Regions from separate parts of the Ornithinimicrobium cryptoxanthini genome, predicted to be linked through region 1. Evidence: predicted binding sites of a transcription regulator. Region 1 holds the regulator's gene; each other region holds the start of a gene.
What was found. Region 1 encodes LexA, which represses DNA repair genes until DNA is damaged. Its sites were predicted from a motif close to TCGAACANNTGTTCGA; they were not measured.
Positions count from the first base shown of each region.

Region 1 (2,263 bases):
GCCGGCCTGGACGTCCAAGGAGTTCATCTCGTTGGCCAGTTGGATCTGCACGATCGCGCGGTCCATGGGCAGCTCCGGCAGCTCGGCCACCGCGACGTGTGACAGCGTCTGACCCGGCTGCACCACGACAGTGTGGCTGCCTGCGGCCATCGCCGGGAAGACGCCCATCGCGGCCGCAATCACCACCACCAGGGCACCGGCCACGGTGAGAGTCATGAGCAACCGGGCACGGCGGGTCAGCGTCAACGGGGTCCCGGCAGGGGCCCGCATCGCCCCCGTCTGAGGCAGGTCGTCTGCCGTCACGAGCCGTAGGTGGCCGCGCCCTGAGCTCCGGACGCCCGGCGCGGGCGGGAAGTCCCGGTCCATCAGGTCAGGTGCCGTCAGGTCATGCAGTGCGATGGCGCTCATGGTTCCTCCATCTTTCCGTGTCCCGAACGCTTGTCCGTCGGACGCTTGTGTCATTTCTAGCACAGCCGTACGACTGTTGTCGACACGCCACGTCGAACTGGTGTTTGCCTCGGCGTTCGAATGCTCGTACGATGTGCTCACGTCAAATACCTAACCAGGGACCACTGACAGACCCCCTGACCTGCAGTTCCAGGGAGTCGCCAGGGAGCGAGAGGGGCAACACGATGGCTGACATTCACGAGATGCCGGACCGGGACGGGCGAGCGGACCTGACTCCCCGCCAGGAGAAGGTGCTGCACGTGATCCGCGACTCCGTGGACCAACGCGGCTACCCGCCGAGCCTGCGCGAGATCGGCACGGCGGTGCAGCTGGCCTCCCCCTCGTCGGTGGCCTACCAGCTGCGCATGCTGGAGCGGAAGGGCTATCTGCGCCGCGATCCCAACCGTCCGCGCGCCATCGAGGTCGTCCTGCCGGGCTCCGGTGAAGGTCAGGCACCGGGCTATCGCCGGACGCCGGCAGCCGAGGAGGCCACTGCCTCAGGTGCGGAGATCTACGACGAGACCGGCATCGGTGACGCACGCCCTGCCGCGTCCTACGTGCCCGTCCTGGGCCGGATCGCGGCCGGTGGACCGATCCTGGCCGAGGAGGCCGTCGAGGATGTCTTCCCCCTGCCCCGTCAGATCGTCGGTGACGGTGAGCTGTTCCTGCTCAAGGTGGTCGGTGACTCGATGGTGGAGGCGGCCATCTGCGACGGCGACTGGGTCGTGGTGCGTCGTCAGGACGACGCGATCAACGGCGACATCGTCGCGGCCATGCTGGACAACGAGGCGACGGTCAAGACGTTCAAGCGCACGGACGGCAAGCTGTGGCTCATGCCGCACAACGAGGCCTACGACCCGATCGATGGTGACGACGCTGTGGTCCTCGGCAAGGTCACCGCAGTCCTGCGCCGGGTCTGAGCACGCGCAGGAACACCTTTCCCTGGTGACGTGCTGTCCCAGACCGGTGCCACCTGGCAGTCCTCCCCCCTCCCCGCCAGGTGGCACCTAGCACGACGACAGCGCCGTCCGACCCGATGGTCGGACGGCGCTGTCGTGTGTAGGTGCTGTCGTGCGTGGGGCGTCAGGGTTCAGAGGGCGCTTCGTGCCTGATTGAGGCGCTCGCGCTCCTCGTCCGACATCTCGGTGCCGTCCCGGTCAGGGCGGTAGCCCTCGGGTCCGAACACCTCCGGCTCACCGGTCTCGTCGACACCGGCATCGGTCCCGGCCGCGAGCGTGCTCTCCTCATCGGTGACCTCGCCCGCGTGTGCCTCAAGTTCCTGCGCCTCCGCCGCCTGCGTGTCGTCCGTCTGCGTGTCGTCCGGACGCGTCAGCCCGTCAGCCGGCTGCTCCACGTCGGAGGCAAAGGCAGCCGGCGGGGTGGTGCCGGTGATCGGGTCGCCCGTCTCCGCGCCGGGGGTCTCGTAGGCCGTGGTCGAGACGTCTGCGGCATAGCCCGCTGAGGCAGCACCGCCAACCGCCGCCCCGGCAGCACCGAGACCGCCACGGTCGTCCTGGGGGTAGCCCGTGCCGGTCTGGGACTGCGACCCGCTCACGACGCCGTCGTCCGCAGCAGCTGCGTCCCCGCCCTGCTGGTCCTCGATCCGCTCGAACTCGCCGTAGTCACCGGTCGTCGACCCGATGTCCGGGCCGGAGTCAGCCGTCACCGGCTCGACCGTGCCGAACTGCTCACCGTCCATCGAACTGCCAGCGGCCGAGTCCGCGGGCTCACCACGTCCCTCGTAGGCGGCCGCGTGGGCTGCTGGCTGGTCGGGTGTGTAACCCGAGCGGTTGGCATCTGTCGGCTCCTCATCCGC
Region 1 is NZ_CP099490.1:1,063,103-1,065,365, reverse strand. Features, by position in the region: gene NF557_RS05040 (LysM peptidoglycan-binding domain-containing protein) at 1-408, opposite strand, end outside; gene lexA (transcriptional repressor LexA) at 633-1,367, shown strand; gene NF557_RS05030 (PRC-barrel domain-containing protein) at 1,538-2,263, opposite strand, start outside.

Region 2 (2,263 bases), 1.4 Mb from region 1:
ATGGCTGAGAGGTCGACGGTCCCTTTGAGCAGGAGCGCGGTCGCGATCGCGCACCGCAGCTGACGCTGGCTGCGTGGGTCGCCCAGGGCGCGGGCCCGGCGGGCGGCGGCGTCGATCCGTTCGTTGATCGCGGTCCCTTCCAGGGCGGTGGTCCCGATCATGAAGGTGCCGGTGCCGTTCTCATCGAGCATCAGGTGGGTGTCGGCGTTGGCTTTCGCGGCAGCGTCAGCCTCTTTCTGCTTCTCGGGGTCTTGGGCGTTGACCCGGGCGATCTCGCGTTTCAGGGCCCGGTGGAACTCCTTGTGCCGCCACGGGCCACCCAGGAACGCCCCGCTGGAGTCGACCCGTTCGGTGACCGCAGCGCCCGGGTCGGTGCCGAAGAAGCCGTTAGCGATCGCGGCACCGTCCTCGTGAGCCATGCCGGTGCAGGCCCGGTAGTAACGGCGCACCAACCGCCAGGACGACTCACCACACCTCAGGGAGTGGTGGACCGGGCCGGCGACCTCGGGTGCGGCGTTCGCGACAGCGACCAGGTCGCGGACCTCGCCCTCACCCCACCCGGTCCCTGCCTCGATCTCTGCGCAGGTCTTGGACTTCGCCCGCGCACGCCACTTCTCTTTCTGAGAGGCCGAGAGCTCGTCCGGGCTGGCCGCGCCCTTCTCGCCCAGCAGCAGTTTGCCGTGCACCCACGTCAACTCCCTTGCCGCGGACAGGACGACCGACTCCAGGTGCCCCGCGGCCGCGGTGAGGGACTCGATCGCCCCCAGCAGGTCACTGCCATGCTCCAGCAACCGCGGCGCCTCCAGGTGCTTCCGCCCCGCGTCGGAGCCGGCGACGGTGGCACACGCCAGCGACGCGCTCGTCAACGCCTCCGCCGCACCAGACCCAACGCCCAGGCGCGCCAGCACCGCGCGCAGCTGCTCCGCAGCCTCATCCTGCGAGATCTCGTCATCGGGCTCCGGGGTCGGCTCATCAACTGGCTGCGGCGCGATCGGCGACAACGGCCAGGACCCACGCCACAGCCCGCCACGACCCAACTCCAGCCCAGGAGCAGCGCTCAACAACCGCTCCAACCGGTCGGCCAACACTTCGGTCGACATCACTGCCCCCTCTCCCAGACGAACCAGGTTCTCCAACTACAACCACATTAGAACAAAGGTCTGACAGTGCGACCGCAGCGCGCTGACCAGCGGCGATGCGGCATACAGACAGCAGATGACGGGACCGAAAAGCCTCTAGACAGAGACCCCGACCAGGAGGACTCTTCAAAGATGGAAGAGACTCCGCGATCAGCGCCAGGGCCGGCGAGCGGGTTCGTCGCACTCCCTGCAGCTGACTTCGCCAACCTGCGCCTGACCTACGACCATCTGCGGTGGACCCTGATCGGTCTGCCCATCCTGCTGTTCTGCGTGACCCTCACCATCGGACTGTGGAAGGCGCTGACCACCGGCCCCTGGAAGGACTCGTTCCCCAGCTCGATCAGCGCCTACTACAGCGGCTCCTCCCGTGACGTCTTCGTCGGCGTCATGATCGCCATTGCCGCCTGCCTCATCGCCTACCGAGGCACGACCGCGCTCGAGGAGTTCAGCCTCAACATGGCCGGTTTCTTCGCCGTGTTCGTCGCCCTCATCCCCACCACCCTGGAAAGCGTCATGAAGCAGCTCCGCGACCTGGGCGAACGTCCGGTGGGCGGCTTCAGTGCCGCCGACTACGGGTGGTCACTGCGGATCACCGTGTTCTGGGTGGTCATCATCTGTGCCGTCCTGGCCTTCCTGACACTGCGCAGGTCCCACCGGACCGCAGAGATGTTTGCCAGGGGAGGTTGGGGCCGCAGGTTCATGGTCGCGGCCGTCCTGCTGACCGCCGTGTTCCTTGCCCTGCTCGTCTGGCAACTGTATTTCGCGGGGTCAGCCGCCTACGTCGAGCTCGACGGTCTCGGCGGCCCGGCCAAGCTCCACAACTACGCGGCGATTGTGATGATCCTCCTGCTGGCCGTAGCCGTCTGGAGCCATGCCTATCCTGACCGCGCCGCCAAGGGCGACCCGACGGCCGAACCACACGATCCTGACCTCCTCTACCTCTACAAGTGGATCTTCCTGGCGATGACCGTCGGCGTGGTCCTGGTCGGCGTGCTCGTCAGACTCTTGACGCCGGACCACTGGGTGCTGGCCATCGAGTGGTGGGAGATCGGCTGTTTCGCCTTCTTCTGGTTCGTGGAGACCCGCCGCGCGGCCCGACGCCGCCGCAAGCTGGGACAGGCGAG
Region 2 is NZ_CP099490.1:3,470,952-3,473,214, forward strand. Features, by position in the region: gene NF557_RS16035 (HNH endonuclease signature motif containing protein) at 1-1,100, opposite strand, end outside; gene NF557_RS16040 (hypothetical protein) at 1,272-2,263, shown strand, end outside.
Region 2: NF557_RS16035 (HNH endonuclease signature motif containing protein) is a predicted target of LexA. The motif match lies at 1,149-1,164, and genes of this name have one in related genera.

Region 3 (2,263 bases), 740 kb from region 1:
ACGCGCTGTTCGTGGAGATGGTGCGGGAGGCGGGTAGCATCGACAGCCGAGCAAACACCAGAGCAACCGCACGCGCGACAAGCAAGGATGACTGATGGCAGGGCATTCCAAGTGGGCGACGACCAAGCACAAGAAGGCGATCACTGACGCCAAGCGCGGCAAGCTCTTTGCCAAGCTGATCAAGAACATCGAGGTGGCCGCACGCACCGGCGGCGGCGACCCGGCGGGCAACCCGACGCTGTTCGACGCCATCCAGAAGGCCAAGAAGACCTCGGTCCCCAACGACAACATCGACCGCGCCGTCAAGCGCGGCTCGGGCGCGGAGGCCGGCGGTGCCAGCTATGAGGCGCTCGTCTATGAGGGCTATGCCCCCGGCGGTGTCGCGCTCTATATCGAGTGTCTGACCGACAACAAGAACCGTGCCGTCATGGAGGTCCGCACCGCGCTGACGCGCAACGGCGGGACCATGGCGGACAGCGGGTCGGTCGCCTACCTCTTCGAGCGCAGGGGTCAGGTCGTCGTCCCCAAGACCCAGGAGGACGGCGAGACCAGCGAGGACGCCCTGCTCGAGGTCGTGCTGGAAGCCGGTGCAGACGAGATCTCGGACCTGGGGGACTCCTTCGAGGTGACCTCCGAGGCCACCGACGTGGTGGCCGTGCGCACGGCGCTGCAGGAGGCTGGGTTGGACTACGACTCGGCCGAGGTGACTTTTGTGCCGAGCATGCAGGTGCCCCTCGACGTCAACGGTGCACGCAAGATGATCCGCGTGGTCGACGCGCTGGAGGACTGCGACGACGTGCAGAACGTCTTTTCCAACGCTGACATCTCCGACGAGGTCCTCGCCGAGCTCGACGCCGACGACTGACGCTGGCCAGGCTGCACGGCGAGTCCTGCGCCGGACTGTCCGTGCGGTGTCGTAGCGTGGTTCGCGAACAGGTGTTCGGACCGGGCCGCGAGGTGGCCGCAGGTCCGGCGCCGCGGAGGAGGGCTGGACAGGTGCGTGTCCTTGGCGTGGACCCTGGGCTGACCCGTTGCGGCCTGGGCGTCGTGGAGTCCGACGGAGGCCGCCGGGTGCGGATGGTCGCCGTGGGTGTCGTCCGCACGCCCGTGGGTGATGATCCCCAGGAGCGCCTGCTGACGCTGCAGACAGAGATCGACGAGTGGTTGGCCGAGCACCGCCCGGACGCCGTCGCGGTCGAGCGGGTCTTTGCCAAGGCCAACATCAAGGGGATCATGGGCACGGCGCAGGCGTCTGCCGTGCCGATGCTGGCCGCCGCCAGGCTCGGCCTGCCGCTCGCGCTGCACACGCCCACGGAGGTCAAGGCTGCCGTGACGGGCAACGGGCGTGCCGACAAGGCGCAGGTCACCCTGATGATCACCCGCATCCTCGGACTCGACACCCCGCCCAGGCCGGCCGATGCCGCCGACGCCCTCGCGCTGGCGGTGTGCCACCTGTGGCGCGGCCAGGCCGACGCACGTCTGCAGGACGCGGCCCAGGGCAACGCGCTGCAACGTGCCGCGGGCGAGGCTGCGCGCTCCGGCAGGCCGCGCAACCGGCTAGAGGAGCTGCACGCCGCGCACCCGGGCCGCCGCAGGAGTGGGGCCCCTGCAGTCAAGGCCACCGCCGTCAAGGCCACCGCAGTCAAGGCCACCGCCGTGCGAAGGAGCGCCCAGTGATCGCGTCTGTCCGGGGCACCGTGCTGCACGTCGGTCTCGACCATGTCGTCGTCGAGGTCGGCGGTGTCGGCCTGCAGGTCCGCACCACGCCGGCCACCGCTGCCGGTTGCACCACGGGTCGCGAGGTCACCCTGGCTACCACGCTGGTGGTGCGCGAGGAGTCCCTGACGCTCTATGGCTTCGACAGCAGCGAGGCCCGGGGCCTGTTCGAGCAGGTCCAGACCGTCTCCGGGGTGGGGCCGCGGCTGGCGATGGCGATGCTGTCCGTCCATCCGCCCGAGCAGGTGCGCCAGGCCATCGCCGGCGGTGACCTGGTGGCGCTGACCAAGGTGCCCGGCATCGGCAAGAAGGGCGCCGAGCGCATCGTCCTCGAGCTCAAGGACAAGATCCTGGCCATGGGCGTCGAGCCCTCCCTCGGCGCGACCCCCAGCTCCGGTGCAGCAGACGCGACCAGCAACCAGGTCCAGGCCGCGCTGGTCGGCCTCGGCTGGAGCGCCAAGCAGGCTGACGACGCGGTCGCGAGGGTCGCCACCAGCGGCGCCCCCACCCAGGTGTCCGAGTTCCTGCGGGCCGCGCTGCGGGAGCT
Region 3 is NZ_CP099490.1:1,802,077-1,804,339, forward strand. Features, by position in the region: gene pdxT (pyridoxal 5'-phosphate synthase glutaminase subunit PdxT) at 1-95, shown strand, start outside; gene NF557_RS08275 (YebC/PmpR family DNA-binding transcriptional regulator) at 95-865, shown strand; gene ruvC (crossover junction endodeoxyribonuclease RuvC) at 997-1,677, shown strand; gene ruvA (Holliday junction branch migration protein RuvA) at 1,674-2,263, shown strand, end outside.
Region 3: ruvC (crossover junction endodeoxyribonuclease RuvC) is a predicted target of LexA. The motif match lies at 929-944, and genes of this name have one in related genera.